Regions from separate parts of the Mesorhizobium sp. M6A.T.Ce.TU.002.03.1.1 genome, predicted to be linked through region 1. Evidence: predicted binding sites of a transcription regulator. Region 1 holds the regulator's gene; each other region holds the start of a gene.
The links. The regulator PhoB, encoded in region 1, activates phosphate uptake and scavenging genes when phosphate is short. The targets are predictions, from matches to a motif close to TGTCATNNANCTGTCAT.

Region 1 (6,552 bases):
CACGGGCACAGGCGTGTTCCTGCGCAAAGATATCGCTGCTGATCCGGGGATGCTCGGAGGAACTGTGGACTACGCGGTTCCACTTGACGATTTTGCCGACCTTTATCTCAAGGGTTTGCTTGCCGACGTCGGTTCGGACGAGGCGATTTCGACAAGCGTCACGCCTTCGCAAAGCAGCGGCGACATCGATCTGACCTTCGGCGACGATGCCATGCTGGCGTTGGCGCGCGGCCATGGTGCGACCGAGGGCGAAAACGGCATGCTCACGCTGACGAGCGGCGCGTCGTCGCTGCTGGTCGCGTTCAATGGCGGCACGGTCAAGCTGACCGCGCTGTCGCCTGGGGCCAACGGAACGGCGGTCGCAAAGGGCACGGTGATCGAGGCGCTGGACAGCACGGCGCCAGCCGCGAGCGGCCAGGCATTCCTGCGGGTCATCGACACGCCGGAAGCATCGCGAAAGATTTCGGACAAGGTGATCGTCTGGCTCGATACGCTGAAGAGCGCCGGCCTGATCGAAAGCCGGTTCAACTCGATCTTCTTCTTCACCGGCGCAAGCCGCGAGCCGGAACTGGCTGGTATCTGGGGCGCGGTCGTCGGATCGTTCCTGACCATGATCGTAACGCTCGCCATCGCCTTCCCGATCGGCGTTTCGGCGGCGATCTATCTTGAGGAATTTGCGCCCAAGAACCGGCTGACGACGATCATCGAAGTGAATATCAACAATCTGGCGGCGGTGCCTTCGATCGTCTTCGGCCTGCTTGGACTTGCCGTATTCCTGAATTTCTTCGGCCTGCCGCGCTCGGCCCCGGTGGTCGGCGGCATGGTGCTGGCGCTGATGACCCTGCCGATCATCATTATCGCCTCACGCGCTTCGCTGCGCGCCGTGCCACCGTCGATCCGCGAGGCGGCGCTTGGCATCGGAGCGTCCAAGGTCCAGACCGTATTCCATCACGTCCTGCCGCTGGCGATGCCGGGTATCATGACCGGCACCATCCTCGGAATGGCGCATGCGCTGGGTGAAACCGCGCCGTTGCTGATGATCGGCATGGTCGCCTTCATCGTCGACATTCCCGGTGGCTTCACCGATCCCGCGACGATCCTGCCGGTGCAGATATTCATGTGGGCCGATTTTCCTGAAGCGGGGTTCCAGCAGAAGACTTCGGCGGCGATTTTGATTTTGCTGGTGTTTTTGGTCATCATGAATGCCATCGCGGTGATACTGCGCAGGCGCTTCGAGCGGCGCTGGTAAGGAGTAGAGGATATGAACATCATGACGGAAGCCAGCGTCGAGCAGAAACTGAGTAGCGGAACCAACGAGCCTTCGATCAAGATGAAGGGCGAAAAGGTCTCCGTTCATTACGGCGAGAAGCGAGCTCTGTTCGACGTGGATCTCGATGTCCGCGAGAACCAGGTGACGGCGTTGATCGGCCCATCGGGCTGCGGCAAGTCGACCTTTCTGCGTTGCTTGAATCGAATGAACGACACGATCGACATCGCGCGGGTAAGCGGCAAGATCACGCTCGACAACGAGGATGTCTACGACCCGAAAATCGATGTCGTCGAGCTGCGAGCTCGCGTCGGCATGGTGTTCCAGAAGCCGAACCCGTTTCCGAAGTCGATCTACGAAAACGTCGCCTACGGTCCGCGCATTCACGGTCTGGCCAGGAGCAAGGCGGAGTTGGACGGCATCGTCGAATCGAGCCTGAAGAAGGCCGGCCTGTTCAACGAGGTCAAGGATCGCCTGCTCGAGTCGGGCACTGGCCTTTCCGGTGGCCAACAGCAGCGTCTGTGCATTGCGCGCGCCATCGCTGTGTCACCGGAAGTGATCCTGATGGACGAGCCGTGTTCTGCGCTCGATCCGATCGCCACCGCCCGTGTCGAGGAACTGATTGACGAACTGCGCCAGAACTACACGATCGTCATCGTCACCCATTCGATGCAGCAGGCAGCGCGCGTGTCGCAGCGCACGGCGATGTTCCATCTCGGCTATCTGGTCGAGGAGGGCGCGACCGATAAGATGTTCACCAACCCCGACGACAAGCGCACCCAAGACTACATCACCGGCCGGTTCGGCTAAGCGGTCCGGCGAATTTCGAGCACGAGGACAGTATCATGGGTGAACATACCGTCGCATCTTTCGACGAGGAATTGGAGCACATCGACAGGCTGATCCGCGACATGGACGAGCTCGCCGCCGCGATGGTCGCAGCGTCGATCCGCGCGTTGCTCGCGTCAGACAATGCGATGGCGCAGCGCGTCGTCTCGGATGACGCCATCATGGATGCGCGGCAGCGTGAACTCGACGACAGCGCGATCACGCTGATCGCCAAGCGGCAGCCGATGGCGCAAGATCTGCGCGCCGTGGTTGGCGCAATCCGGATGGCCGGCGATCTCGAGCGCATCGGCGACCTGGCCAAGAACATAGCCAAGCGGGTCAACGCCGTCGGTCAGAGCGCCACGCCGCGTAATCTCTCGCACGGTATCGACGCGATGGCGGATCTCGTTCTCGAGCAGCTCCGCGGCGTGGTCGAGCACTATGTGTCGCGCAACGCCGGCGCGTTGAAAGAGCTGCGCGCCGCCGACGAGAAGATCGACGTGAAATACACGGCGGTTTTTCGCGAACTCCTGACCTACATGATGGAGGACCCGCGCAACATCACCGCCTGCACGCATCTTCTGTTCTGCGCCAAGAATCTCGAGCGTATCGGCGATCATGTCACCAACATCGCCGAAAACGCCTACTATGTCGTGACCGGGCAGCAATTGCCGGCGGATCGACCGAAGCTCGACGAAACGACGATGTCGGCGTCGGCGACATGACAGGGGTAACCGGCCGATGATCGCGCCGCGCATCATGGTGGTGGAGGACGAAGAGCCGCTGGGCGTCCTCCTTCGCTACAATCTGGAATCCGAAGGCTATCAGGTCGAGGTGGTGACGCGCGGCGACGAGGCCGAAATCCGGCTTCAGGAAAACGTGCCCGATCTTCTGGTGCTCGACTGGATGGTGCCGGCGGTTTCGGGCATCGAGCTTTGCCGTCGCCTTCGGGTGCGTCCCGAAACCGAGCGGCTGCCGATCATCATGCTGACCGCGCGCGGCGAGGAAAGCGACCGGGTGCGCGGCCTCTCGACCGGGGCCGACGACTATCTGGTCAAGCCGTTCTCGACACCGGAATTCATGGCCAGGGTCAAGGCGCTGCTGCGCCGCGCCAAGCCCGAAGTGCTGTCCAGCGTGCTGAAGGTCGGTGACATCATGCTCGATCGCGAATCGCACAGGGTCTATCGCAAGAAGAGCGAGATCCGGCTCGGGCCGACCGAATTCCGGCTGCTCGAATTCATGATGCGGCACCCGGGTCGGGTGTTCTCGCGCAGCCAGTTGCTCGACAATGTCTGGGGCGAGACGATCTACATCGACGAGCGCACGGTGGACGTCCATGTCGGCCGGCTGCGCAAGGCGGTCAACAATGGTCGCATGCCCGATGTCATCCGCACCATCCGCGGCGCGGGCTATGCGATCAGGGAAGACTGAACAGACTGCCTAAATTCAAGCTGCGTTCTTCCGTTCAGGCCACGTGCTTCCTGGCCGTGCCGGACTTCCCTTGCGCGCCCGGCGCGAAAATCTCCTGGTCGACGAAGCTCAGCGCTCGCATGGCGCAGCCTTCGCGGATCAGCGGCAGCTCGTTCGGCTCGGTGTCGAAGGAAATCGAACCCGAATGCTGACCGCCGGCGGTCTGAGCGATGGCCTCGCGCAGGGCCGGCTCGATCAGGTCGAAAGCGGCAGCGCTGGCGCCGACCATGGCGACCGGCGCCGGATCGATCAACGCGAACAGGCTGCCGAGCCCGAAGCCGAGCGCTTCGCCGGCCTTGCGGTAGGCTTCGCGCTCCGGTCCGTCCGTCTGGCGCGCCCGGGCCGCCAGTGCCCGCATCTCGGCGTCGCTGACATCGGCGACCGGCTCGGCGTTCTCGCTCAACTGCCTTGCATTGCGCCAGATGGCGTAGTTGCCGGCATAGGCCTCGACGCAGCCGCGCCGCCCGCAGCGGCAAAGCGCGCCGCCCGGCCGGTGGATCATGTGGCCGAATTCGCCGCCTGAGGAATGGGTGCCGGTGAACAGTTCGCCCTTCAGCACCAGCCCCATGCCGATGCCGTGGGAGAGCAGGATGGCGATGAAATCGTCGCGGTAGCGATCCGGGTCGCGCCAGCGCAGCGCCACGGCCATCATGTTGCAGTCGTTCTCCATGATGGCCGGGATGCCGAACTCACGTTCCAGAATGTCGGCGAAGGCAATGTTCGTCTGCGGCGTGATCGGCGACCACAACATGGCGCGCGCATGGGAATCGGTGATGCCCTGGATCGCCAGCGCGATGCGGGCGACGCTTTGGACATCGAGATCGGGATCTTCGAGCCGGCGCCGGACGATGGCGACACATTCGTCGATCAGCTCGTTGCGCGACATGGTCAGCGTGTCCAGCCGGCGCTGTTCCTCGGCGACCACTTGTCCGGCATAATCGATGACGGCGACCGAGAGGAAATTCAGCGACAACACGACGGCCAACACCGCTGCCGCTTCCGGATTGAGGCTGAGGCCGACCTGCGGCCGGCCGCGTTTCAGCGAAACCGTCTCGCTCGCCTTGCTCTCGGTCAGGATGCCTTCCTGGATGAGGTCGGAAGAGATCGCCGATATGGTCGAATGGCTGAGGCCGGTGGTCGCGGCGATCTCGGTTCGCGACGGCTGGCCTGCCCGGCGTACGGCCGAAATCACCATCGCCCGGTTGCGCCGACGCAAATCGTCATGACGGATTCCAACCGACATTCTTTTGCTTCCTCCCTCTTGCCGCGGCCGCTCATGAACCGGAAGCCGTCGGCAGCGTCCAACAAATACTGGCAGAAGCAGAAGGCCCTGTCATTGTTTATTCCGGGGCTCGAAAAAAGTCGGCAGGGACATCAAAATCCATCAGAAATGATGTTGACAGCGCTTCGGCGTTGGACCAGTATTTTTTCGAGGCTCGAAAAAATAGAGCCTTTGTGTCGGCCTTCGGGCCAGTTTGGTCGCGCCGTACGCGGCGCAGGGAGGACTATCATGAAGAGATTCGCAGCCGCCATCCTGGCGGGGGTCGCCATGTCGCTGACGCTCGCGTCGGTCGCACAGGCGAAGGACAAGGTCATTGGCGTTTCGTGGTCGAACTTCCAGGAAGAGCGCTGGAAGACCGACGAAGCCGCCATGAAGACGGCGATCGAGGCTGCCGGCGACAAGTATATTTCCGCCGATGCGCAGTCCAATCCCGGCAAGCAGCTGACCGATGTCGAGAGCTTGATCTCGCAGGGCGCCAACGCGCTGATCATCCTTGCGCAAGATGCGTCGGCCATCGGGCCGGCGGTGCAAAAGGCGCTGGACGAAGGCATTCCGGTCGTCGGCTATGACCGGTTGATCGAGAACAAGGACGTGTTCTATCTGACCTTCGACAACCAGGAAGTCGGCCGCATGCAGGCCCGCGAAGTGTTCAAGGTGGCGCCGGAAGGCAACTACGTCTTCATCAAGGGCTCGGGCGCCGATCCGAATGCCGATTTCCTGTTCGCCGGCTCCATGGAAGTGCTCAAGGATGCCATCGACAGCGGCAAGATCAAAAATGTCGGCGAGGCGTATACCGACGGCTGGCTTCCCGCCAACGCCCAGAAGAACATGGAACAGTTCCTGACCGCCAACGACAACAAGGTCGATGCGGTGGTTGCCGCCAATGACGGCACCGCCGGTGGCGTCGTCGCGGCGCTGACGGCGCAAGGCTTGGCCGGATCCGTCCCGGTGTCCGGCCAGGACGGCGACCATGCAGCGCTGAACCGCATTGCGCTCGGCACACAGACCGTATCGGTGTGGAAGGACGCGCGAGAGCTCGGCAAGAACGCCGCCGAGATCGCCTCGCAGCTTGCCGATGGCAAGCAGATGACCGACATTGCGGGCGTCAAGGACTTCACCACGCCGGGCGGCAATGCCGTCAAGTCGCTGTTCCTGACGCCGATTGCCATCACCAAGGACAATCTCAACGTCGTCATCGACGCCGGCTGGATCAAGAAGGACGAAGTCTGCGCGGGTGTCGCCGCGGGCAGCGTTGCGGCCTGCAACTGATCTGGATCATTTCGCAAGGAAACGAACGCCGCGGCTGTCAGGCCGCGGCGTTTTTCGAGAGGCTTTCCGCTTCAAATGACCGTGGAAAGCAAATAGCATTCTGTTCCGGCATCCGCGCCAGACGGCAACCCGGTCGGAGGACATCATGACCGACACGGCATCCAACCCACCGGTCGCCCACACGGCCGAAGACCGGGCGCGCGAATCCGAGCTCAGCGCCATCGGACGGTTCCTCAAGGCAACCGAGCTCGATATACGCATGCTCGGCATGGTCGGCGCTCTGCTGGTCATCTGGGTTGGAATTCACATCCTGTCGGGTGGGCTTTTCCTCACGCCGCGCAATCTCTGGAACCTGTCGGTGCAGACCTCCTCGGTGGCGATCATGGCGACCGGCATGGTGCTGGTCATCGTGATGCGCAACATCGATCTTTCGGTG
Region 2 (5,243 bases), on a different contig from region 1:
CGGCGTCGATCTGGCCGTCGGCGAGCCGGTGGTCATCAACCCCTATCTCGCTTGCGGCAAATGCATCGCCTGCCGGCAAGGAAAACCGAATTGCTGCGTGAAGATCGAGGTGCTCGGCGTGCATCGTGACGGCGCCATGTGCGAACGCATCCTGGTGCCGGCGCAAAATCTTTATCCGGCAAACGGCCTGTCGCTGGCCGATGCCGCCGCCGTCGAATTCCTGGCGATCGGAGCGCATGCCGTGCGGCGCTCGCTGGCACAGCCAGGCGCGCGCACCCTGGTCATTGGCGCCGGGCCGATCGGGCTCGGCACGGCGCTGTTTGCCCGCATCGCCGGTCTCGACGTGACGCTGCTCGACATGAGCGCGGAGAGGCTGGATTTCGCCGCTAGCGAACTCGGCTTCGCGACCCTCGACGGTTCGCGGACGTCTGCGACCGATCTGGTGCGGGAGGCGACCGGCGGCGAAGGTTTTGACGTGGTTTTCGACGCCACCGGCAACACCCAGTCCGTCCAGTCGGCCTTCGCCCATGTCGCCCATGGCGGGACGCTGGTCCTGGTCAGTGTCGTCAAGGACGACATCGTCTTTTCCGATCCCGAATTCCACAAGCGCGAAATGACGCTGATCGGCAGCCGCAATGCGCTGCGCGCCGATTTCGACCATGTCGCCGCCTCGATCCGCGATGGCGCCGTGCCGCTGGCGAAGCTCGTCACCCATCGCACGACGCTGGGCGAGACGCCGCGCGACCTCGCCCGCTGGGCGCATGAGAAATCCGGCCTGATCAAGGCGGTGATCGAAGTCGGGTCATAACACGGCAGGCGGTGAGCCCGGCCCGAATGACAACGCCCCGCGCAGGTCGACCCCCACTCCGTCTCGGCTTCGCCGAGCCACCTCTCCCCCGAGCGACGGGGTAGAGGAAGGGTGCGAGCCTATTGCAGCCAACGCTCCTCAACCAGACTCCCTACTTCTCTCGCCGTCAGCGGGCTCCCTTCCTCTCCCTCCGGAGGGGGGAGAGGTGGCTCGGCGAAGCCGAGACGGAGTGGGGGAAGGCGGTCCTCAAACGCCAAACCGCTGACATGTAAGCGCGACCGAGCTGGTATGATATCAGCGTGGGTCAGATAAATCACGGTCTCGTATAAGGCCGGCACTACCTACAGCGCCGACAGTTTGAGCTCGACGCGCTCAGCCGGAAACCGCGTTTCGGCGAACTGGATCGGCTGGCCGTCCGGCGTGACGTTGACGGCGACCGTGACCAGCACGATGGCGCCGGGCTGCAGATCGAGATCGGCAAGGTCGGCGGCATCCGCGTGGCGCGCCGACAGCACCGTCGATTGCCTGAGATAGTCACTGATGCCGAAACGCTGGAGCGAAGCGGTCACCGATCCAGTTTCCGCGATAGCGGTCTCGATGCCTGCGAAGCGTTTTGCATCGAACCAGCCGGTGGCACGCGAGACCGGCTGTCCATCGGCTTCACCGCGTGTCTCAAGGCGGATGACGCTGGAACCCTTGGCTAGACCTAAGCCTTCGGCGACACGCCGGCTGGCCGGCTCGACCGCCGACTCGAGCAGCACGCTGCGGCGCTCAGACGCTTGCCCTTGCAAGCCCTCCGAAAAACGGGTGCGGGCGCCGATCGGATAGGACAGGCGCTTGCGCGAAAGCACGAAAGTGCCGCGCCCCTGCTCGGCCCTGAGCACGCCATCCTGCACCAGTGCTGCGATGGCGCTGCGCACCGTATGGCGGTTGACACCATAGCGCTCGGCCAGCGCGACTTCCGGCGGCAGCGCGGTATTCTCGGCAAAGTCGCCGACGGCGATCGAACGCAGGATTTGATCGGCGATCTGCCGCCACAGCGAGACGCCGCTGCGCCGCTCTATGCTGCTGGGCTGCCCGATCATGTCTTGCCCCGATCTTTTCGCCCGTGTCATGCACCCGTCATAGACACGCATTAGATAATAGGTATAATTTGTATAATTGTCTATATCAATAGACAAATTTTCGATGCAAGGGAATGTTAACCATGCGAGGACAGGAAGCGCGCGATCAGGCTCAGCGCAAGGCCGTTATGGCAACGCTGGCGCAATCGACCGGCGACGATATCGTCCGGCTGTGGAACGAAGCCGGCCTGCCTTCTGAGGCGGAACTCCTGCGCGGCCCCGAAACCGGCTTGGTCACCGTGCGCGGCCGCATCGGCGGCGGCGGCGCGCCGTTCAACGTTGGCGAGGCGACGGTCACCCGCGCTACCGTCCGGCTCGCCTCCGGACAGGTCGGCCACTGCTACGCGCTGGGCCGTGACAGGCAGAAAGCAAAACTGGCGGCGATCGCCGACGCGCTCTGGCAGGACCCTGCCCTGCGCCGTGAGGTCGAGACCAAACTCATTGCGCCGCTGCAGGCCGCACTGGCCAGCGCACGTGAACGGCGTCGCGCCGAGACGGCGGCAACGAAGGTCGATTTCTTCACCATGGTACGCGGAGAAGACTGATGGACATCGTAACCCAAGCGATCGAAGGCGGCTTTGCCGATCCGGTGTTCGACGCCCAGACGGTGTTCCGCGCCGTGATGGACGCAATGGCGCGGCCGGGCACCCTGCAGCCTCTGCCGGTCTTTGCCCGCCCGCCGGCGCCGCTATCAGCCACCGCGGGCGCCATTGCGCTGGCGCTGTGCGACAACGACACGCCGCTGTGGCTCGACCCCGTTTTGCAGGCCCCGGTAGCGGTGAAATCCTGGCTCGGCTTCCACACCGGCGCGCCCCTGGCCAACACGCCGGCCGATGCGCATTTCGCGCTGATCGCCACGCCGGCCGAAATGATGGCGCTCGACGGCTTCTCACAAGGCACCCAGGATTATCCCGACCGCTCCACGACGCTGATCCTGCAAGTCGGAGATCTCGTTTCAGGCGCCCCTCTGTTGCTCGAAGGTCCTGGCATCGAAAAGACTGCAAGCATCGCGCCGGCACAGATGCCGCGCCATTTCGTCGAACAGTGGAAGCAGAACAACCAGCGCTTTCCGCGTGGCGTCGACATCGTCCTCGCCACCCCGGACGGCGTCGCCTGCCTGCCGCGCACGACGCGCATCAAGACGATGGAGGCGTGATATGTATGTCGCGGTAAAGGGCGGCGAAGCGGCCATTGCCAACGCCCACGCCCTGCTCGCCGACCGCCGGCGCGGCGACCGCTCGGTGCCGGCGCTTCGCCTCGACCAGATCGTCGAGCAACTTGCGCTCGGCGTCGACCGGGTGATGAGCGAAGGCTCGCTCTACGACAGGGAATTGGCGGCGCTCGCCATCGTCCAGGCGCGCGGCGACATGATCGAGGCGATCTTCCTGGTTCGCGCCTATCGCACGACGCTGCCACGCTTCGGCTACACCAAGGCGATCGACACCGGCGCGATGCTGGTCGAGCGGCGTGTGTCGGCGACCTACAAGGATCTTCCCGGCGGCCAGCTTCTCGGCCCGACCTTCGACTACACCCACCGGCTGCTCGATCCCGAGCTTGCCGCGGGCCGCGACGTCGCCGAGCCGCAGCAGCGTGCCAGCGAGGCGGAAGCCATGCCCCGTGTCTCCGCCATCCTCGCCCGCGAAGGCCTGATCGAGCCCGACGGCGACATGCCGCAGGACCATGTCCCCGGCGACATCACCCGCGAGCCGCTGGAATTCCCGATGGCGCGCGACATCCGCCTGCAGGCGCTGTCACGCGGCGACGAGGGTTTTCTCCTCGCACTCGGCTATTCCACCCAGCGCGGCTATGCCCGCAACCACCCCTTCGTCGGCGAGGTTCGCATCGGTGAGGTCGAGTTGGAACTCGATGTCGCGGAGCTGCCCTTCGCGGTACCGCTCGGCTCCGTTCGCGTCACCGAGTGCCAGATGGTCAACCAGTTCAAGGGCTCGGCCAAGGCGCCCCCGCAATTCACCCGCGGCTACGGCCTCGTCTTCGGCCAGAGCGAGCGCAAGGCGATGGCCATGGCGCTGTGCGACCGGGCGTTACGCGCTTCGGAATTCGGCGAAGATGTCGTCGCCGCGGCCCAGGACGAGGAGTTCGTCATCTCGCATTCCGACAATGTCCAGGCGACCGGCTTCGTCGAGCATCTGAAGCTGCCGCACTATGTCGACTTCCAGGCCGAGCTCGACCTCGTGCGCCGCATGCGCGCCGAGCATGATGCTCGCGAAAACGCCGGCAAAGCCGAGGAGAAAAGGGAGGCAGCGGAATGACCGCACAACCGACCGACATCGCCACCTACAACTTCGCCTATCTCGATGAGCAGACCAAGCGGATGATCCGCCGGGCGATCCTCAAGGGCATCGCCATTCCCGGCTATCAGGTGCCGTTCGCCTCGCGCGAAATGCCGATGCCCTATGGCTGGGGCACCGGCGGCGTCCAGGTCACCGCTTCGATCATCGGCCCGGACGATGTGCTGAAGGTCATCGACCAGGGCGCCGACGACACCACTAATGCCGTTTCGATCCGCGCCTTCTTCAAGAAGGTCGCCAATGTCGCTGTCACCACCGAGACGGCGAAGGCGACCATCATCCAGACCCGCCACCGCATCCCAGAACATCCGCTGACATCGGGCCAGGTGCTGGTCTATCAGGTGCCGATCCCCGAGCCGCTGCGCTTCCTCGAGCCGCGCGAGACCGAAACGCGCAAGATGCATGCGCTGGAGGAATACGGCCTCATGCATGTGAAGCTCTACGAGGACATTGCCAGGCACGGTCGCATCGCCACCACCTACGCCTATCCGGTCAAAGTCGAGGGCCGCTATGTGATGGACCCTTCGCCAACACCGAAATTCGACAATCCGAAGATGCATCGTTCGCCGGCTTTGCAGCTATTTGGCGCCGGCCGCGAAAAGCGCATCTATGCGCTGCCGCCTTTCACCGATGTGGTCAGCCTCGACTTCGAGGACCATCCGTTCGAGGTGCAGACCTTCGACCAGCCCTGCGCGTTGTGCGCGGCTGAGAACGTCTATCTCGACGAGGTCATCCTCGACGATCATGGCGGCCACATGTTCGTGTGCTCCGACACCGATCATTGCGAGAAGCGGCGCGAACAAGGCCATCGCGGCCGCCTTGCGCCTGAAACCCCTCTTGCCCTGGAAAAAACGGAGCCGGCGCAATGACCGACGAGCCGCTGCTGCGCGTTTCAGCGCTCTCCAAATTCTATGGCTCGCGCGTCGGCTGCGAGAACGTCACCTTCGGCCTGTGGCCGGGCGAGGTGCTGGCGGTGGTCGGCGAATCCGGTTCCGGCAAGAC
Region 3 (6,552 bases), on a different contig from region 1:
GCCGACGAAAGCCATGACGATGGTCTGCAAAAGCTTCAGCCAGACGTCGCCGTGCTGCCACTCGGCGTTGTTGAGGATGTTGTCCCAGGCGAGCGCCGCGTTTGATCGCGACGGATCGATGCGTGCTCCGGAGATAATCAGTGAAGCGACCTCGCCGAACGGCTTTCCCCAGAATGGCGAGTTCGTGTCGAACACGAAATTGGCCCAGCCGAAGAAACGCCTCCAGGCAACGACTTCGTCGTTTTGGACTTCAGCGCGACCGAGAAATCCGAACGAGACATAGGCTGTCGAGCCTGGCCTGCGCTGCTCGATCCAGTCAGGCAGCGGTGTGCGCGGCGTCACAGAGCTGTCCTTGGCAATGTCGAAAATGACGCTTTCGCCGCCGCGCGTCACGGTGACAAGGTTTGGCGTGATGGCGATCTGACCACTGCCAAGAGTGACAGTCGCCGCCACAACTGCGTTTTCGCGCACCGTTTCAGGCACAGCCGGAGCGGATTGGTTTGACGGGGCGGCCGGGTTCTCGGCAGTTGGCGCACCAGGCGCCATAAACGATTCCTGCGACGACTTGTTCGTCGCGGCCGCCGGTGCAGGTGCGGCGTCGACCCGCCGCTCGATCACCGCCATCTGCTTGGCCACCCAGTCGGGATTTGGATTGGATCCCAGCTTGGAAAAGCGGGAGTAGTCGATCGTCAGATGGTTGTCTTTGAATTCGATGTCAGGCCGGATTTCGTAAGACACCCAGTCGGCGAGATACGCGCCGGCAAGGTTCCAGTTCGCTTTTTCGAGAACGGTAACGACCGAGAAGAACCAGGCGCAATAGAATGTGTAGAGGATGCAGAGAACGATACCGAGCGGGGCGGCATAGCGCTTCCATAGGGGTAGCCGGAACGCGTCCGGATGGCGAGTGGCGATGTCGTTGATGGCGTCGGCGTTCATCGCATTACTCTCCGCGCCCGTATGCGAACGCTTGCCGGCCGACAAGACGATGTCTCAGCCACGCCGAAAACTGATCGACGCCGACAATCGTGCAGAACAGCAGGAAGACGATGGCGATGGTCTTGGCCTCATGGCCCCGGCTGATCGAAAGACGCAGGGATTCGCCGATGCCGCCGGCGCCGACGGCGCCGAGAATGGTCGAAGCGCGCACATTGATCTCGAAGCGGAGCAGGAAATAGCTCATGAAGTTGGGCAGAACCTGGGGCACAATGCCGAACCACACGCGTTCGACCCAGTTGGCGCCAACGGCTCGCAAACCTTCTTCAGGCTTCATGTCGGCATTCTCGACCACTTCGAAGAACATTTTTCCGAGCGCACCGACGGTGTGGATGCTAACCGCGAGGATCGCCGGAATGGGTCCTAGCGAAAAGACCGCCAGAAAGAAGCCGGCGATGACGATTTCCGGAAAGGCGCGGACGATCTCAAGGAAGCGGCGCGTGGTGAAACGGAGCCAGCGGCTGGCCGTGATATTGCCCGCAGCCAGGAAGCAGAGCAGGAAACCGAATGTGGAGCCCACCAGCGTCGAAAACAGGGCGATGTTCAGCGTCTCGATCATCCGGTAGAAATATTCCGGAACGTAGATGCTTTGGGTCAGATAGACCCGGCCTTCTGGGTAGTCGAACTTGAGGCTGCCATCGTCGTAGGGGGACGGCAGGTCGAACAGCGCGCGCACCGGATCGAACCAGTCGCGCGGCTTCAATTCCGTGAAAAAGTCGGCGATATATGGAAGGCGGTCGAAGAACTTTCCGGCGTTGGTTTCGTTGGCGAACCAGAGCGAGCCAGAGAGCGCGAGAAACAGGAAAACCAGGCCTCCGATCGTGTAAAGGCGCCGGCGGGCGGCGAGGTCACGCCAGTGCCGCTCGACAGTGGCTCCCTCCGGTGAAAGCGCAGGCGCACGATAAACGTCGGTCGCACTCATTTATCGATCCCTGGCCCATGATGCGGCAACGCCGCCGGCGGCACATGGCCCCGGCGGCGTTGTGGCAGTTTACTTACGAGCCGATCTTCGCCTTACGGGCGTCGATGATTGCCTGATAGAATTCCGGGGTGACCGGCGAATAGCCCTTGAAGTCGCCGCCCTGTATCGCCGAGAAACAGGCTGGATCGGTTTCCGGAAGCTTGGTCAGGAAATCGGTGACCTTCTGTTTGGCGCCGGCATCGATCGACGCACGCAGCACCAGCGGGCCGTTCGGGATCATCGGCGACTGCCACAATTCGACAAGATCGTCCATCTTGAGGACGCCCTTGTCGACCATCTTGCGCAGATTGCCCGAGCTGTAGCCGTCCTTGAAGTCGCCGACGCCGGAGGCCCAGGTGGTGCCGGCATCGAAGGTGCCCTTCAGGACCTCGAGGACGAGCTGTTCATGGCCGCCACCAAAACCGGTCGACGCGAAGTAGCTCTTCACATCCATGCCGATGTCCTTGGGCAGTGAAGTGACCGGGATCAGGTAACCCGAAGTCGAATCGGGATCGGCGAAACCGAGTTTCTTGCCCTTCATGTCGGCGAGCGTCTTGATGCCGGAATCGGCACGGGCGACCATGACCGAATGATAGCCGGTCGAACCGTCGGTCTGGACCGTCGTCAGGATAGGCTCAACCGCGTCCTTGTTTTCGAGATAGATCTTGGCATAGGCGGAAGCGCCGAGCTCGGCATAGTCAAGCGTGCCGCCGAGCAGGCCCTGGATGACGCCGTCGTAGTCGGCGGCCGGGAACAGCGAGACTTTCTCGACACCGAGGACTTCCTTGATGTGGTCGGCGAAGCACTGGTAGTTGCGCAGACGGTCGGCTTCGTTCTCGCCGCCCAAAATGCCGACGCGGAATTCCTTCAGGTCCTGTGCCTGAACCGCGCCCATCGCCATGGCGACGATGGAAACAGCACCGAAAAGCATCTTTCTAAACATGTCGCGTCTCTCCTGTTGGTTCCGGCATCGCGCCGGTAGCGTTCGAATTTTGACAGCGCCCTTGACGCGGGCCGGCGATCCAGGCGCTCTTTTGCTTGTCCATGATCGTTTCCGGATACCGGTATCCACTTGTCGGGATCATGGAACTAGTAGCCCGGAAATGCGGGCTCGAGCGGTCCGGCGGATGCGGCGATTTTTTGCTTGATGGTGACGCTGGTCGAGGTGATGGCCTCGGAGATTTCGCCACCATTGCTATCGGCACCATAGACCAGGCGCACGGCCTCGCGGTTGAGGTCTTCGGGTGGGCCGTCGAACACGACCTTGCCGGCGGCCATGCCGATGATGCGGTTGCAATAGGTGCGCGCGGTATCCAGCGTGTGCAGATTGGTGACGACGGTGATGCCCTCGCGCAGATTGATGTCCTGCAGCGAATCCATAACCACCTTGGCGTTGAGCGGGTCGAGCGAGGCGATCGGCTCGTCAGCAAGGATCACCTTCGGCTGCTGCATCATGGCACGGGCAATCGCAACGCGCTGCTGCTGGCCGCCGGACAAGGTGCCGGCCGGCTGCAGCGCCGTGCGGGCAATGTCGAGACGCTCGAGCGCCGCGATCGCCTCGGCCCGTTCCTCGCGAGAAAAGACACCGAGCAGATTGACAACGGTCGAGCGGTGATTGAGCCGGCCGAGCAAGACGTTGGTCAGCACGTCGAGACGCGGCACCAGGTTGAACTGCTGGAAGATCATGGCGCAGTCGCGCTGCCAGCGCCTGAGCAGCGAGCCGCGCAGGCTGGAGACTTCGGCGCCGTCAAAGAAAATCGACCCTTGGCTGGGATCGATGAGGCGGTTGATCATGCGCAAAAGGGTCGACTTGCCGGCACCGGAACGGCCGATGATGCCGACCATCTGACCATGCGGGATCGAGATATCGACATTGCTGACGGCGGTGTTCTTGCCAAACCGGCGGGTGACGCCGCGGATTTCAAGCGTGGCTGAGGTTGCTGACATAGGCAAGTTCCAGTCCAGTCGCGTTTCGAAGGTCTGTTAACCTTCGCTAGCGCAGCCGCATGAACCTGCGGTGTCGGATTGATGTCAGTTTTGTTACTGCCCACAGGCAGAGACGTCGCGCCGTCAGCCCAGGACAAGAAGCTCCTCGAAATGCTTCATGTCCTTGAAGCTGCAAAATGCCGGAGGCCGCAGCTCGATCACCGGAGCCTGAAGGGCGAGCAGCGAGAGGCAGTCATCGAATAGCTGTTGCCATTGCGAGGCCCTTTCGTCGTCGAGGCGCCGGATCTGGTAGGCGAAAGTTATGTGGAAAGTATAGCTGTCGTGATCGGGATGCCGGTATCCGAACGGCACCGACAGGGCATCGCGCCACGCGCGCATGATGCGCTCGTCCTGGTCCGACACGCCGGTAACGGTAAGCCCGGTCGGCACGACATCGACAACCCTGACTTTAAACGCGCCATGGTCCCCGACGCCATTCAGGCGCTCCAGATAGAGCCGGGTCATGTCGTCGATGCTTGTGTCGAGGGGCACATCCTCAGGCCAGTAGGGAAGCCGGCGGCGATATTCGATGATGCCCTGGAACAGCGTCATATGCAGGCTGGAGATCGGCGTGAAGGCCAGCCTGTCGGCATCGGGCATAACGCGCATCCGCTCACGCACTTCGATGACCGCCGTTTCGGAAGCTGAGCCGCTGACGAGATGGCAGACGACCGTGTTGCCGGGCTCGGTCAGGAAATTGCCTGACGTGTCGTAGCGCGTGCCGAGATGCACGGGAGGGTTCGGGTTCGAGCCGGCAAAGAATCCGGCGAGCGAAGGTTTGATGGGCATGGCGATCTCCAGGGAAAGACCGCCTTTGTCCGAGTCATGTGTCAGGGATATGAATGGTGTGGTGGTGGGAGTGAGTAGTGTGTTGGGAGTGAGTAGTGAGTAGTGAGTAGTGAGTAGTGAGTAGTGAGTAGTGAAAAGAGAGACCTTCGTCCAATCCGCGACTTCCTATCTCCTACTCACTACTCACTACTCACTACTCACTACTCACCGTACTTCTCCAGAAACGCTTCCGCCGAAAGCGCGCGAAAATCGTCGAGCGCGGCGCGCAGCCTGATATGGTCCCAATCCCACCAGGCGAGCGCCTGATAACGTTCCGCCGTGCGGCGGTCGAAGCGTTCGCGGATCGGTTTCGCCGGCACACCGCCGACGATGGTGTAGGGCGCAACGTCCTTCGACACCACGGCGCCGGCGCCGACCGCCGCGCCATCGCCGACGGTTACGCCGGGCAGGATGGTCGAGCCGTGGCCAAGCCAGGTGTCATGGCCGATGGTGACGCGCTTGGCGCGACGCTGAGCGAAGAATTCGCTCTCGTGTTCGGCGTCGTCCCAATAGTCCGAGGCGCGATAAGTGAAATGGTGCAGCGTCGGCCGCCAGGTCGGGTGATTGGTGGCGTTAATGCGGACGCTGGCGGCGATGTTGGCGAACTTACCGATCGTCGCGCACCAGACACCGCAGTCCTGCATCATGTAGGAATAGTCGCCAATTGTGCTCTCCGAAACCCGGCAGCGGTCGGCGATCTCGGTCCAGCGGCCGAGCGTCGAGTTCTCGACTTCCGCCGTGTCGTGGACCAGCGGTGTTTCCGACAGCTTTCTGGTCATGCGGCGATTTTCCCGGCGGCAAAGGCGGTCACGTCGATGACGCGGTCGGCGACCGCCTCGCGCACGTCGTGGTCGTGGAAGATGCCAAGCAGGGCGACGCCGGTTGCCTTCTTGGCCGCGATCAGCGCAATCACCACATCGCGGTTCCTGGCATCGAGCGAGGCGGTCGGCTCGTCGAGTAGCAGGATCGGGTGCTCGGTGATGAAGCCGCGCGCGATGTTGACGCGCTGCTGTTCGCCGCCGGAAAACGTCGCCGGCGGCAGCATCCAGAGTTTTTCCGGCAAGTTGAGCTGCGCCAGCAAGGCGCGCGCCTTGTTGCGCGCAACCTCACGGTCCGCGCCGCGCTCGACCAGCGGTTCGGCGACGACATCGAGAGCGGAGACGCGCGGCACGGTGCGCAGGAACTGGCTGACATAGCCGATCGTGAGCCGGCGCACGGCAAGCACGGTGCGCGGGCTGGCCGTTGCGAGATCGATGAGCCCATCCTCGTGCTGGACGATGATCTGGCCTGCGTCGACGGCGTAGTTGCCGTAGAGCATCTTCAGGATCGAGCTCTTGCCGGCGCCAGAGGGGCCGCCGAGCACTGCACATTCACCGCTCCTGATCGAGAACGAGACGCCGGCGACGACAGGCAGTTTGATGCCGTCGCGCAGATGCATGGTGAAGCTCTTGGCGACATCGGAGACGACGACAGGGGTTGCCATCAGAAGGTGCTCCAATCGTCGTTCGTTGGCGGGACAGCACCCCCCTCTGGCCTGCCGGCCATCTCCCCCTCAAGGGGGGAGATCGGCTGTCGTATTCGGTTTCGCCATTCTCCTGCGTTGCAGAAGGGGCGAGGCATGAAAGCTGCTAATCTCCCCCCTTGAGGGGGAGATGGCCGGCAGGCCAGAGGGGGGTGACTTGGCGCCATCGTCAAACCTGCAAAATCGAGGAAACCAGCAATTGCGTATAAGGCGCGCGCGGATCGTCGAGCACGCGGTCGGTGAGGCCGCTTTCGACGACGCG

Region 2: a site for PhoB is predicted at 1,918-1,934, ahead of phnF (phosphonate metabolism transcriptional regulator PhnF). Genes of this name have one in related genera too.
Region 3: a site for PhoB is predicted at 3,972-3,988, ahead of phnC (phosphonate ABC transporter ATP-binding protein). Genes of this name have one in related genera too.

Annotation. Positions count from the first base shown of each region.
Region 1 is NZ_RZTI01000016.1:37,516-44,067, reverse strand. It holds gene pstA (phosphate ABC transporter permease PstA) at 1-1,249, shown strand, start outside; gene pstB (phosphate ABC transporter ATP-binding protein PstB) at 1,262-2,077, shown strand; gene phoU (phosphate signaling complex protein PhoU) at 2,113-2,820, shown strand; gene phoB (phosphate regulon transcriptional regulator PhoB) at 2,837-3,526, shown strand; gene EOC93_RS07710 (ROK family protein) at 3,561-4,808, opposite strand; gene xylF (D-xylose ABC transporter substrate-binding protein) at 5,076-6,116, shown strand; gene EOC93_RS07700 (sugar ABC transporter permease) at 6,262-6,552, shown strand, end outside.
Region 2 is NZ_RZTI01000038.1:38,813-44,055, reverse strand. It holds partial or broken gene EOC93_RS14335 (zinc-binding alcohol dehydrogenase family protein) at 1-808, shown strand, start outside; gene phnF (phosphonate metabolism transcriptional regulator PhnF) at 1,150-1,893, opposite strand; gene phnG (phosphonate C-P lyase system protein PhnG) at 2,016-2,477, shown strand; gene phnH (phosphonate C-P lyase system protein PhnH) at 2,477-3,088, shown strand; gene EOC93_RS14315 (carbon-phosphorus lyase complex subunit PhnI) at 3,090-4,202, shown strand; gene EOC93_RS14310 (alpha-D-ribose 1-methylphosphonate 5-phosphate C-P-lyase PhnJ) at 4,199-5,110, shown strand; gene phnK (phosphonate C-P lyase system protein PhnK) at 5,107-5,243, shown strand, end outside.
Region 3 is NZ_RZTI01000038.1:31,714-38,265, forward strand. It holds gene phnE (phosphonate ABC transporter, permease protein PhnE) at 1-936, opposite strand, end outside; gene phnE (phosphonate ABC transporter, permease protein PhnE) at 941-1,915, opposite strand; gene phnD (phosphonate ABC transporter substrate-binding protein) at 1,989-2,897, opposite strand; gene phnC (phosphonate ABC transporter ATP-binding protein) at 3,044-3,901, opposite strand; gene EOC93_RS14285 (DUF1868 domain-containing protein) at 4,025-4,729, opposite strand; gene EOC93_RS14290 (DapH/DapD/GlmU-related protein) at 4,930-5,547, opposite strand; gene phnL (phosphonate C-P lyase system protein PhnL) at 5,544-6,251, opposite strand; gene phnK (phosphonate C-P lyase system protein PhnK) at 6,460-6,552, opposite strand, start outside.